DNA from 2 places in the Fictibacillus sp. 5RED26 genome. Region 2 is predicted to be linked to the other one. Evidence: a T-box and tRNA genes for the amino acid it is inferred to sense, from the RefSeq annotation. Region 2 holds a T-box; the other holds one or more tRNA genes.
What was found. The T-box of region 2 lies ahead of IHV10_RS15180 (valine--tRNA ligase). A T-box ahead of a tRNA ligase gene usually reads a tRNA of that ligase, here a tRNA-Val.
Positions count from the first base shown of each region.

Region 1: it encodes a tRNA-Val, which carries the amino acid that the T-box ahead of IHV10_RS15180 (valine--tRNA ligase) is inferred to sense. The anticodon was not compared.

Region 1 is NZ_JACZDU010000001.1:913,774-921,136, forward strand. Features, by position in the region: gene IHV10_RS04820 (hypothetical protein) at 1-107, shown strand, start outside; gene IHV10_RS04825 (MBL fold metallo-hydrolase) at 152-1,066, shown strand; gene IHV10_RS04830 (YetF domain-containing protein) at 1,038-1,733, opposite strand; gene IHV10_RS04835 (GNAT family N-acetyltransferase) at 1,816-2,250, opposite strand; gene IHV10_RS04840 (YjcG family protein) at 2,256-2,771, opposite strand; gene IHV10_RS04845 (alpha/beta hydrolase) at 2,831-3,562, opposite strand; gene IHV10_RS04850 (phosphatidylglycerophosphatase A family protein) at 3,704-4,261, shown strand; gene IHV10_RS04855 (hypothetical protein) at 4,315-4,971, opposite strand; gene IHV10_RS04860 (hypothetical protein) at 5,217-5,582, shown strand; tRNA gene IHV10_RS04865 (tRNA-Val) at 5,725-5,800, shown strand; gene IHV10_RS04870 (short-chain fatty acid transporter) at 5,872-7,197, opposite strand.
Region 2 is NZ_JACZDU010000004.1:52,730-60,092, reverse strand. Features, by position in the region: gene IHV10_RS15200 (LysM peptidoglycan-binding domain-containing protein) at 1-637, shown strand, start outside; gene IHV10_RS15195 (hypothetical protein) at 652-1,569, shown strand; gene ysxE (spore coat protein YsxE) at 1,566-2,639, shown strand; gene IHV10_RS15185 (hypothetical protein) at 2,668-2,862, opposite strand; T-box leader at 3,031-3,253, shown strand; gene IHV10_RS15180 (valine--tRNA ligase) at 3,301-5,949, shown strand; gene IHV10_RS15175 (bifunctional folylpolyglutamate synthase/dihydrofolate synthase) at 6,025-7,323, shown strand.

The sequences.
Region 1 (7,363 bases), on a different contig from region 2:
GTTCATTTCAGCACAAGAAGAGATTGACATTTGAAGAAAAGCGTTCTTTTGATCAGATTTTAAGTGAAATGGAAGGCAAAGGGAATATAATTAACGAAACCATCTGATGGTTTCTTTTTTTGTTCATAACATATGACTTGGAGGTTTTATAGTGGAATTTATTGAACTTTCGACTGACTGTTATTACTTCAAGGGTGCTGTTAACATAGGGTATATTGTAAATAATGATAAAAGCAAAGGAATGTTAATAGATGCTGGTCTGGAAACATCAGCAGCCAAAAAAGTGATAAAGCAACTTCAAAATGAAAAGCTTCCGTTAACTCATCTATTTATTACTCATGCACATGCAGACCATTTTGGAGGAGCTTTGTACATACAACAAAATTATGATGTACATACAATCGCCCCTGCTCTAGAAGAAGCAATTATGAGGAATCCTGTACTAGAACCGATCTACTTATCTCATGGAAATTACCCGTTAAAGGAAATGCGGAATAAATTTTTAGAAGCACCAGCTATACGTGTTGATGAAATTTGCTCGGAAGGATATATAGAACGATTTCCAGAAGTTCACTTTATTCATCTTCCAGGTCATAGTTATAATCAACATGGCATCTTATTCCGCGGTATTTTATATGCTGCAGATGCTTTTTTAGGTATAGATGTACTTGCAAAGCATAAGATTCCTTTTATAGTTGACGCACGTCAGAATATAGAGACATTACGAAAACTTAAAGAAATTGAAGTGGAAGGTATGGTCCCTGGACATGGAAGTTTTGTTACCAGATACCAGGAAGTTATTAAAGACAACTTACTTATACACGAAACCATCACTGCGAAAGTACATGAGGAGATCAAACAATCAAGCAGATCTGGAATATCATTAGAGAATTTAGTTGCTGTCATGCTAACAAATTATGAAGTGGCCCCCCCTAACTTAGGAGCTTATTCATTGTTTCGAACGGCCATCTCTGCACATATTATTCAATTGCTAGAGGAGGGAAGTGTAGCATATAAGATTACAAACGGACGGCCAGTTATTTTTTCGGCTTCGTACATGGCATGACTAACAGTTCACCTTCTGAGAATTCTGCATAAACAATACCTTTCACATTGGAGTAGCCTTGTTGCTGTAGCAGCTCATAAAGTTCGCTTTTTGAGAGTCCCGCTGTTGAAAGGTTATCATGGTTAAGCTCACCGTCTAGTATGAGAGTTACAGGGAGTTCAGGCTGTTCTTCAGATCGCAGGTTCAAATCCTGTCTGTTTGGTGGCCCATATTGATACTTAGGCAATATGCTTAAAGATCCATTAGATTCTAATATGGCATATTCAACTTCTCTTAAACCGAAAAATCCTTTTTGTCTAACTAAGTTTTGAAGTTGGTTGATATCGAGCTTGCTCTTTTTGAGCATGTCTCGATCGATTAGTCCGTTACGAATGACGATAGTGGGTGCGCCTTCCAGAAATTTTCGCGTTCCTTTAAATTTCTGAGATATAATTTCAACTACATAGACCATAGAACCCCAGATTACAATGGCATACAAAATAACGAATATAGAAGTCTCATCATCATACATAGCATTACCAACTAATTCACCCAAGAAAATAGACGAGATAAAATCAAAAGGTGTTATCTGTGAAATTTGCGTTTTTCCTAATACTTTTGTTAACAAAAAGAGGGCGATAAACCCTATGATTAATTCAGTTGTCAATTGTCCAACATGAATGTTCATTAACCTTAGTCTCCTCAACGTACGTTTTATTGTACAGTTTTGACGAGATTAGATCGTAATAAACAAAAAAGCATTGAAATCGTCATGACGATTTCAATGCTTTTTTCATAGCGACATGCGGTATATTAGCATCCAGGAAGGGTTCCTTTGATGTTGTAAGGTACCCTAGTTTTTTGTAAAAGTCTTCTGCTTGTGTTTGTGCATATAATATAAGGCTCGGTAAAGAACGTTCGATGGCTGCTGTTTCCATAGCGTTCATGAGTTCTTCACCTAATCCTTTTTTACGATGTGAAGACAATATACAGACTCGTTCTACTTTTCCCTCTCCGTTCACTTCACGAAGCCTTGCTGCACCTATTGGTTTATCACCTTCGTAAAGAACGAAATGCAGGGAGACATCTTCGTTGTTGTCGATTTCTTCTTTTTCATCAATCTGCTGCTCGCGAACAAAAACATCTTTTCTTACAGCTAATGCATCTTGAAATCCTTGTTCGCTCGTTGTATACGTCTTAATCAATCTAATTAAACTCCTTTTCCAAGTCGAAATGTTTCATAGACTGTCCATGAGCCATTATCAAGTTGATAGAGCAGTTGAAAACGATCGATACGTTCTTCATGTTCAATATCAATCATACGCAAACGTTCTAAAACGTCTGAATGCTCTTCATCCGACAGCTTTTGTCCGAGTGTTAAGTGCGGTACAAAGTTGTATGGCTGCTGATGTTCAAGTGGACCGGAATATAACTGCTCATGCAGCGACTTTATCTCTTCAGCTTCATTCACCTTTAAAAAGATAACATTATTAACAGGATGGAAAGATCCTACTTTATTAATCATGATTGAAAACGGATCTATGTTCTTTGCAACAGAAGAAATATAAGAGATATGTTCTTGAATTTCTTCCTCGGTTGCTTCATAAGGCTCCTTAAGTGTGATATGAGGTGCGATAAGGGCATAATGCGGATCATAACGCTTTCGGTAGGAATTCACTTTATCTTGTAGATTTTTTGATGGAAAAATTGCAATGCCGTATTTCATATTTCTTCCTCCCTCATATTTTAAACTAGTATACCAAATATTCTATTTATTTCCCACAGTTACAGGTCGCTGTAAAGAAACCTTAAAGCGGGAATTAAGTCTTTCTGCCAATTTACCCAGAGATGATTTCCTTGAAACTCAGCGTATTCATAATCGAGAGCTAAATTGTTTAAAAGCTTACTCAGCTGTCTGTTTGGAGTTAAGAAATCTTTGGTAATTCCTTCAGGATTCGTAAACTGTTCTTCTTCATCACCTATAGAGTGATAGATGGTCAACGTTTGCATATGTTCTATGGATTCAACGGTATCAATAAGGCTTTCAGGAACATAAGGAGATTGTACAATCACTTTTCCGAACGTATTAGGATACAGAATACTCAGCTTAAATGCTATGTAACCACCTAGAGAATCTCCGATTAAGCCCATGCCTGCACCAAGTTGGAGCGTGTTAAACTTCTCATTAAGATAAGAGGTAAGTTCAAAAGTCATGAATCGAATGTAATTCTCGTGCTTCTCTCCTGTGGGGTCATATTTTGCTTTTCGATCTTCAATTCCTTTATGATTTACACCAACAATGATACAGCTCTGTAAATTTTCTTCTTCCATTAGTCGATCGGCGGTTTTCGCCAGCTTTCCTAACTGAAAGTAGTCTCTGCCATCTTGTGCGATTAGAATAGGGTATTTAACGAGTGGAGTAAACTTAGAAGGCAGGTAGATGAGCAAGTCAATCTCCTCATCCAAGTAGTTGCTGTATATTTTATCATCTGTAATAGAACCTTTAAGTATGGCCATAAAAAGTACCTCCTGTGCTGACTGATCTTTAAATTATAAGCGTTTTCATTCAACTCGTTTTATTGTATCACATAATGATATAATGAAAGAATCAAATCGTTTTGCCATAAGAGATCGAACATTAAGAAGAGGTGAAGTCTGTTGAATAATAGAGTGCACAGTCGAGAAGTTGAAGCAGCGGCTAGAAGGCTGTTGAATGAAAGAGGCGTCACAATTCCTGAAATCGCTGAGATCGTATATGAAATGCAGATCCCATTTTCACCTGGCTTAACGAAAGAAGAGTGTATAGAAAGCGTCGATGCTGTTCTTATGAAGCGCGAGATTCAGCATGCTATTCTAGTCGGAGTAGAACTTGATATACTTGCGGAACAAAGAAAGTTATCTGAACCACTTCAAAGTATCGTTGAACAAGATGAGGGATTGTTTGGAGTAGATGAAACCATTGCACTTGGTGCCGTTTTCGGATATGGATCCATAGCTGTTACAACCTTTGGTCACCTAGACAAATTTAAAATGGGTATTATTCAAAAATTAGATACGAAGATAGCAAATGGGAAAGTGCATACATTCTTGGATGACCTTGTTGCAAGCATTGCTGCTAATGCTTCAAGCCGACTCGCACACAGACTTCGAGATAAGCAGGAGCGGCTTGATGTAGAAGAGATTAAAATACGTGATGAGGAAGAGAAGATAGGATAAGTATTACACAAAAAACACGCCATAATTTCGGCGTGTTTCTTTATTTTTATTAATTACAAGACATCAATAGATACGATATCTAAGAGTGGAAATTTTGTTTGTGCTGCGTTATTAATACGTGCGTAATCTGATTGTACTTCTTCAATTTGTACGCCATTGAACACTCTACCAGCTACGATTAAATCTACGATAACATCTCCATTAGCTAATGTAATCAAGACTGAACGAAGTGTACGACTTGTAACTGTTGGTGTATTAGTTGTAACTAATATAGAATTTTGATCTACTGCAGCAATAGTTGTGAACGGAATATATCTATCAACCGTTGCATTTGTCACTCGAATATAGTCCGATCCAACCTCTCTTATTGTCACATTCGTAAGAAATGCTGCTGCTAGACCCGGAACATAAATATCCACAGTGAATACTCTTGCAAAATCAATTACACGAGCTCTAAAATCAGCACTGTTTACTTCAGGAGTTACCCCCGCGCCTAGTGTATTATCAATGCTTCCAATTTCAAACAGATTGATTAATGCATTAATACCAGTAACTAAGTTGAAAACGCGAATGAAATTACCACCAACTTCTCTAATTGAGACACTATTAAAAGGTGTTACTGCATTCCCTGTGATATAAACATCTACTAGATTTTCACTAGCTAGAGGAATGATTCTGCTTCTTAGCGTGCGGCTTTGGATGATCGCCATATGATTCACCTCCTTGCCGGAACAAACTTTTATAGCAAGACGATGCTCAGTATAAAGATTCCATACTATAATCTATTAATAAAGTAAGAAAGTGTGTAGTGTTCTATCTTGCGTTTATCATAGGTAAACACATATTTATCGATTAATAGGCATGTATCCTATCATTTTCGAAATAAATTAATATGCTATTTAGTATCTGGTATACAGATTGATTAATTTTAAAAATGGATGGGAGGTCAGTAACGATGGGTGACTCTTTATTCCACGGAAAAGAGAAATGTACAAAGCATGATAACACACGCGGTTGTGATAGCTGTGTATGTGATTTCTTTCGTGATCTATCCGACGACATTGATTTTTGTAGCCAAAACTTAAACAGCTTCCTTGTAATCGTCTTAAAAGGAATTGGACCGTTAAGCTTGAATGGAACAACAGATCCTACGTTGTTCAGATTTGTACGTTGGGAACACACAAAGTGCTGTGTTGTGCTTTCTTATGAAGTAACGACGGCAACGGGAACAGCTACTCGTAATCTACTAGTTAACTGTAAAGACATCATAGCTGTAACTTGTGTACAAGACGGAGATCTTGCTGCAGGTACGTTCAACTAATCGTTGATTCAGCCGGGATACTCTCCCGGTGTATACATAAGAAAAGCTGAAGACATCATTGGTTTTTTTACAGAATTAGAAGAAAAGTGTTGTCAAAACTTCTAAAAAGCATATATAATAATTTTTGTTAGACAAAGGCATTGATTCGATAGCTCAGCTGGGAGAGCGCTACCTTGACAGGGTAGAGGTCGGGGGTTCGAACCCCTCTCGAGTCACCATACATAATAAGCAAACCTCCTTAGCGATAAGGAGGTTTTTTTGATCCTTTTTTTTGTTATATTTTAATGTGTTACAGTAGCAAAAACACGGCAGAGATAAAGACCCCTGTAATGATCATCATAACAAGACCATATCCCATGATGTCTTTTGCTTTTAATCCAGCAATAGCTAAAGCAGGAAGCGCATAGAATGGCTGGATCATGTTTGTCCATGCATCACCCCAAGCTACAGCCATAGCCGTTCTTGATAACGAAACGCCTAAGTTTTGTGCTGCTTCTAACATAACAGGTCCTTGAACCGCCCATTGTCCACCGCCAGACGGAACAAAAAAGTTAACGAGACCTGCACTCCATAAAGTAAATAAATGAAAAGTATGTTCGTTTGAAAAGGAAATAAGCATATTGGATAGGACCGCCACAAGTCCCGATGAAGTTACGATTCCCATTAGTCCTGCATAAAAAGGAAACTGAATAATAATTCCGCTCGCATTTTTCACAGCATCCGTAACCGCTTTCAAAAATAACAGCGGTGTTTTATGTAAGATGATACCGATAAAAAGGAATAAAAAGTTTACGATATCTAGATTTAAGCTAAATCCATTTTTCGTGAAATAATAGACTAAGTATGAGATTCCTAATAGCCCTATGAGAATAGATAATAACTGACTATTTTCAAGTCGATCAGCAGGTGTTTGAAGGGTTTCTTCTTTACTTGCTGCCTCATGTGATTTCTTTTCCTCTAACAAAGCGGGATCGATTACAAACGCTTTTTCACTCGGAGGAACCATTACTCTGTTTATGAGCGGTACCATTATGAATAAGCCAGCTAGGATAATTAAGTTGAACGATGAAAAGATTGTCTCACTCGTCGGAACAACTCCCATAATGTTTTCGGTAAAGTGTCCCGGTGTAGCGATTGTTAAGACAACCGAGCCTGATAGACCTCCACTCCATATGATAAAACCACTATAAGCACTTGCGATTAATAACCGGTAGTCGACACCTTTTACTTTCATCGCGATTTCTTTTGCGAATAGAGCACCTATTATAAGTCCGAACCCCCAATTGATCCAGCATGCGACGAGCGCGACTAACGTTACGAGTATGATAGCTTGTCCAGGTGTTTTTGGGATTTTTGCTAAGTAACCTAATAGTTTCTTAAATAGCGGGGAGCTTGCCATAACGTGGCCGGTCACTAATATTAACACCATCTGCATGGAAAACGTTAATAAACTCCAAAAACCTGTACCCCAATAATTAACGATTTGCACAGGAGTGCTATCTGTCGCAAATAGTGCTAAACCACATACGAAGAATGTCAGTAAGATGACCAACAGAAAAGGATCGGGCATATACCTTTGCATCAATCTGTTTGAAAATGAAATTAAAAGTCTCAAATTTCTTCTTCCTCTCCTCATAAATGATATTTGAATAGTATGTATTTCAAGTACAGTTCGATTAATTTCTACAAAATCCTTTTAATACTTATTGATAAATGGACGAACTTTTTAAGTCGTCCTACATAAAATATAGAGAAATAGGATATAAGGTTTTTGAAAGGAG
Region 2 (7,363 bases):
ATCTTACCAACAAGATGCGAATAGACCTTATTCATACAACCCATATCAGCAGCAGGAAGAATATCAGCAACAAGCTTCGTACCAAAATCAAGGTGGGTATCAGCAGCAGGAAGATGCTTACCAGCAAGAAGAAACAAATCAACAACATGATGCTTACCAGCAGCAAGAAACGTATCAACAGTATGATGCTTATCAACAGCAATCCAATCAATACGGAAATTATCAATATCAGCAGAATGCTTCACAGCGTCCTTCATACGAGTATGGTGAACAATCTTATGAAGCTGAACAAGAATACGAGAATGCAAGTTACAACGGAGCAGAAGAACAGGAAGCAGCTTATGAATCCTACGATACGAGTTACGATGAATATGAGTCAGAAGCAGAGTCTATGGAAATGCATAAAGAACGTGAAGAGCCTAGAGACGAGAACGCTCTTTATTTAACGAAGATGCTTTCTGCTAAAGAAGACCGTTTTTCTAAAATGAAAATGTACATTCTTCAGCGTGGAGATTCACTAGAACACATTTGTGAGAGATATGATATTTCATTGAACACTCTCATGCGTATGAACCAACTGCAGCAAGGGGAAGTAACCGAAGGACAGATCATATATATCCCAGTAAGTTCACGTTAGGTCGAGGTGCTATTATGGAGCTGATCAACGCCTTAGAAAAGGAATATGAACTTTATGGGATGCGATGGAAAGAGAAACCTCATATCATCCTGACTGATTATGGAGAGAAGCGTATCCGTTATTGGAGTGAGAGCGAGAGTATGAGATGGCACATAAGTTGGCGCGATGAGTCCTCTAAGGGCTCAGGCGCTGTGCCAGATCGTATGATTCGTACTAAATCGGGTGAACCTGCCATAAAATATGGAAACAGGTGGCTCACTGTTCATGATCATACAGAAACATTGTATGGATGTGAAGATTTTGAACGTTGGGGGCAGTTCATCGGCACATTACTAAATGCGGCAGTGTCTGTGAAAAATCAAGAGGTGTTCATGAAACAAATCGAACCTCCTGTCTTTGATTTGAATCATTGTATGACGCTTGCTCAAAAGTATTTAGAAGCTAACTTTCAATGTATGGTTACGAGTATAAAAGAGAGTAAGCAAAGATTGGAATTTTCTCGTGCTATAAAAAATAGAATGAGAAATCATGCATTACCTGTTCTTGATAAAGAGCTAAGCGTAAAAAATGGGAAGAAAATCTTTCACTTCTTATTTTATCAGGGTGGTGAATCTTTACCAGTAAAGGGGTATCTGCCACTTCGTAAGTTTATGGTAGAGTGGCTGGAACAAACCTCACCTTCTTCTTTAAAACGGCTGTTAACGGAGGTGAATAAGCATTTTTCTTTGGAACAAGAGCATGGGTTGTTACTTTTAGCTGAGGTCGTTATGCCTTGGGAACTGTATGATTGCTTAGATCAATTAGATAACAGCTCCTTAGAAAGAATGATAGATGGCTTGAAAAGATATGAAGATTGCTGGGAAAAAAATCGAACATTGGTCAAAACAGTAACCGAATGGTTTGATGAAAAAAGAAGGAAGGTGGCCCTATGACAACGGAAAAAGATACATTAAATTACGGGCCCGTCCTTTTTCATTATGATCTATTTCCCGAGAAGTTAGAGCAGCATGGGAGAGTTAAGAAGGTCATAACGAAAAGGGGTACATTTGCACTGAAAGAAGCAGAGATGTCAGAGGATGAAAGAAGCTGGTTTACGCATGTGATCCAACGTCTTTCTGAGATAGGTTTTCATCAGGTCGTTCCTCTGTATCCTACAAAGTTTGGTGATTATACGGTTCAATTAGGATCAAGAACGTATTATTTAATGCCATGGTTTGCGTCTGATGAAAGAAATGAGAGAGCGAAAGATGAAGTTCTTATCGATCACTTAGGAAAGATTCATGCGTTAACACTGAAGGAGCAAGACTTTTCAAATGAAGTGGTAGAACATTCGTATCAGTATCTCATGAACAGATGGGAAAATCGGCAATATGAAATGGAGAGATTTACGGAAGAAGCAGAACAGAAAACGTATATGTCTCCCTTTGAACTAACATACCTTAGTCACTTTCATCAGATCATGAGAATGACAGAAGAAGCGAAAAGAAGATTGAAAGAATGGTATGAAACGTGTCAAAGAGAAAAACGCTACCGGAGCGTACTTTGTCACGGTAAGGTTTCAAGGAATCACTTGATCTTTAACCCAACAGGTGAAGGCCATCTACTCAATTTTGAAAAGGCCGTTCTGGATACACCAATCAGAGACTTAGCCGTTTATTTTAGAAGAGCAGCTCATCAAAAGGAATGGTCTGCAGAAGAAGGAAAATCATTATTAGACCTTTATGAAAAACACGTACCTTTGCTAAACGAAGAAAGAGGATTATTAATTAGTTATTTATCTTATCCTGAACCTGTTTTTAATGCAGTGGATCTTTATTGCATGAAACGGAACGATTATTCTCAAATTGAAATGGTGCATAGGCTTGAGAGCAGAATAAGAGCCATGAAAAAAATCCGGGATTTCTGTGATGCGATTATGATGGCTCCCCCACCTGCACCTTTAGAGCAAACAGATTCTATTCCAACAAAAATTCACATAAATGATGAAGGAGATCACATATAACGACTATATGTGATCTTTTTTTGTTTTTTTAAAGTACATCATAAGCGAAACACACATGGAGGATCACTAAGGTTAAAAGGATGATAAAATCAACAGCAGATGGAAATAGTATCGTCCTTAAAAGCTGAAAGACAATAAGTGGCGCAGTCAATTGTCCGATTGTTTGTTTGAGTGTGACAAACCACCCAGGAAAACGTGTTTTTCGAAAATACTTTCTAGACAAAAGAAGCCCTCCATTCGCCCATTTTTTATAATTTATGCAACAATATAATTAATGTGAAAGACAGGCTTTCACCAAAGGGCGATCAAAGGCATAGAATAACTTTTATAAGTTACGGTAATACTATTGACTAAAAACAGATAAGTTGTATAAAATATACTCAGATTCTATATTGTCGCGTAGACAGGGAATAGTACAACATAACACCTTTTAGAGAGAGGATTCATCTGCTGAAAGAATCCTTAAGGAATGTTAGTTGGAAGTCGCCCTTGAGCATCTTCTCTGAAACTCGAAGTAGGAGAAGACGGTCCATCCGTTATTCATGAGTGTACAGCAAGTTTATTTAGACTTGCCGTAAATAAAGGTGGTACCGCGGAGTCCTTTCGTCCTTTTTGACGAAAGGGCTTTTTTGTTTTTTTAGAAATAAAGGAGGAGAATAGAATGACGAACGAACAGAAAGAACTGACGATGCCAACGAAATATGATCCGAAGGCAACTGAAGAAAATCGTTATGATTTTTGGTTGAAAGGTAAATTTTTTGAAGCAAAGAGCGAAGAGGGTAAACAGCCGTATACGATCGTAATCCCACCTCCTAACGTTACAGGGAAACTACACCTCGGGCATGCATGGGACACAACGCTTCAAGACATCTTAACACGTACAAAACGTATGCAAGGATACGATGTTCTATGGCTGCCTGGGATGGATCATGCTGGTATTGCAACCCAAGCAAAAGTAGAAGGAAAGCTTCGTGAAGAGGGGATTTCTCGATACGATTTAGGCCGTGAAAAGTTTTTAGAGAAGTCGTGGGAATGGAAAGAAGAGTATGCAGAGTTTATTCGTAATCAATGGGCAAAATTAGGGCTCGGCCTAGATTATTCCCGTGAACGCTTTACATTAGATGAGGGTTTGTCTGATGCAGTTAAAGAAGTTTTTGTTACCCTTTATGAAAAAGGCTTGATCTACCGTGGTGAATATATCATTAACTGGGATCCAAAGACGAAAACAGCTCTTTCTGATATTGAAGTTATCCACCAAGATGTTCAAGGTGCGTTCTATCATATGAAGTATCCACTAGCTGATGGATCTGGACACATCGAAGTAGCAACTACTCGCCCTGAGACGATGCTTGGTGATACAGCAATCGCTGTTCATCCGAAAGATGAACGTTATCAACACCTAATCGGCAAAAAAGCTATCCTCCCAATCGTTGGACGTGAGATCGAGATTGTTGGAGATGATTATGTTGATATGGAATTTGGTTCAGGAGCTGTAAAAATCACACCTGCTCATGATCCAAATGACTTTGAGATCGGGAACAGACACAACCTTGAGCGTATCCTTGTAATGGATGAAGGCGGTCAGATGAATGACAATGCTGGTGCTTACCAAGGACTCGACCGATTTGAGTGTCGAAAGCAGATCGTTAAAGATCTTCAAGAGCAAGGTGTATTGTTCAAGATTGAAGAGCATATTCATTCTGTTGGACACTCTGAGCGAAGTGGAGCGGTTGTTGAACCATATCTTTCAACACAATGGTTTGTTAAGATGCAGCCTTTAGCAGACGAAGCGATCAAGCTTCAAAAAGGTGAAGATAAAATAAACTTTGTTCCTGATCGCTTCGAGAATACGTATATGCGTTGGATAGAAAACATTCGTGACTGGTGTATCTCCCGCCAACTTTGGTGGGGTCATCGAATCCCTGCATGGTTCCATAAAGAAACAGGGGAAATTTATGTAGGTAAGACAGAACCGAAAGATCCGGAAAACTGGGAGCAGGATACAGATGTTCTTGACACATGGTTCTCATCTGCTCTTTGGCCGTTCTCAACGATGGGATGGCCAGACGAAGAAGCTGCTGATTACAAGCGTTACTTCCCAGGAAATGTACTCGTAACAGGTTACGATATCATTACGTTCTGGGTTTCAAGAATGGTCTTCCAATCGATTGAATTTACGGAACAAAAGCCGTTTAACGATGTGCTGATTCACGGGCTCGTACGTGACTCCGAAGGAAGAAAGATGAGTAAATCACTCGGTAACGGTGTTGACCCGATGGATGTGATCGAGAAGTATGGCGCTGATGCTTTGCGTTTCTTCTTATCAACAGGAAGTTCACCAGGAAACGACCTTCGTTTTTATTGGGAAAAAGTAGAGTCTACTTGGAACTTTGCTAACAAGATCTGGAACGCATCTCGTTTTGCATTGATGAATATGGATGGTATGCAATACGACGAGATTGATCTAAGTGGAAAGAAATCACTAGCTGATCAATGGATTTTAACGCGATTGAATGAAACGGCAGAAGATATCACACGTTTGATCGATGCATACGAATTTGGAGAAGTGGGACGCCTGCTTTATAACTTTATCTGGGATGATCTTTGTGACTGGTATATCGAAATGGCAAAACTTCCACTCTATGGGGAAGATGAAGAAGCGAAGAAAACGACTCGTTCTGTTCTAGCACATGTGTTAGACCAAACGCTAAGATTGCTTCATCCTTTCATGCCATTTATTACAGAAGAAATCTGGCAGCACTTGCCTCATAAAGGTGAATCGATCACTATTGCTTCTTGGCCAGAAAAGCGTGAAGATCTTCATTTCCCTGAAGCAGCAAAAGAATTTGCGCTGATTACAGAAGTGATCCGTTCAGTTCGTAACATCCGTTCTGAAATGAACGTTGCTCCGAGTAAGCCAGTTGAACTACAGATTAAACCAAAGAATAAAGAGATCCTTTCAGCACTCGAATCAAATCGTCATTATTTAGTGCGTTTCTGTAACCCAGGCGAACTTATCATCTCAGATGAGATCTCAGCACCTGAGAAGAGCATGAGCACGATTTTAACAGGTTTAGAAATGTACCTTCCACTTGAAGGGTTGTTAAATATCGATGAAGAAATTAAGAGACTTGAAAAAGAAGCTGAGAAATACGCGAAAGAAGTAGAGCGCGTACAGAAAAAATTAAGCAATGAAGGCTTTATGAAGAAAGCACCTGAAAAGGTTATAGAAGAAGAGCGTGCAAAAGAAGCGGATTATCAAGAGAAATATGATAACGTATTAGCGCGTATTAAAGAACTTCAAAGCTAACACATCATCTATATGAGGCGAATCCTTATTTCAGCAGGGATTCGCCTTCTTTATGGTTAGAAAGGCGGAATTAACTTGAATTCTTACAAGGAAGCACTAGAGTGGATTCATAGCTTATTGAAATTTGGTATAAAACCCGGTATGAAACGAGTGGAATGGCTCTTAGAACGAACAGGCAACCCCGAAAAGAAGATAACGTGTATACATATTGCAGGCACGAATGGTAAGGGGTCAACTGTAGAATATATAAGAAGCATCATGAATAAAGCGGGTTATTCTGTAGGTACGTTCACATCTCCTTATCTCATTTCTTTCAATGAGAGGGTATCATTGAACAGGGTACCTATTGCAGACGAAGAACTGCTTCATTATGCAAGAATCGTAAAGCCTCTTGTTGAAGAAGTTTCTTTAACCAATCTAGGAAGTCCTACCGAGTTTGAAGTGATCACCGTAATCTCACTTCTTTACTTCGCTGATAAACAGCCTGATATTGTTGTATATGAAACAGGGCTTGGGGGTCTTTACGATTCTACTAACGTAATAACACCGATCTTAAGCCTCATTACAAACATAGGCTTTGATCATATGGGCATACTCGGTGAAACGCTAAAAGAGATTGCCTTTCAAAAGGCTGGGATCATCAAGCGTGGTGTACCTATCATTACAACAGCAGATCAATCTGAAGCACGTGAAGTGATCGATCGTAAAGCGAAGGAAATGAATGCAGAGAACTATTATCTTGATCGTGATTTTTCTGTTGTACACGTAGAAAGTACAAATAGTGGTGAAAGATTTCTCTATACAGATTCTGAAGTTCATAGAGGTATAGAACTTGAGATTTCTATGATGGGAACGCACCAAATTAAAAATGCTGGATTAGCAGTGGCAGCTGTTAAGCATTTAACAAGGTCTGGCAAGTTTAATATTTCGCTCTCTACGTTAATGGATGGACTTCGCGAAGCAATTTGGGCTGGAAGATTTGAAAAAGTATCACATTCACCCGATATAATAATTGATGGGGCTCATAACCAACAAGGTGTTGCAGCACTTAAACAAACACTGATCAATCATTATGGATCTAAGCGAATCTTTCTTTTGTTTGCGGCTTTGGAAGATAAGGCGTATGCAACGATGATGCAAGACTTGGTAAGTGTCGTGTACGAAGCGTGTTTTACATCCTTTGATTTTCCAAGAGCAGCATCTGCGGAACAATTGTTGGCAGAAAGCCCTCTGGAAAATTCATATAGCATCTCTTCTTGGAGAGAGGCATTGCAACATGTAAAAGACCAATTAGAGGAAGATGATATTCTCATAATTACTGGATCGCTCTACTTTATTTCAGAAATTAGAAAAACATTTACAAATTTGGAATAACATTTATTGTAATTTTTAGAACTTTTGATAAAATAAAAGA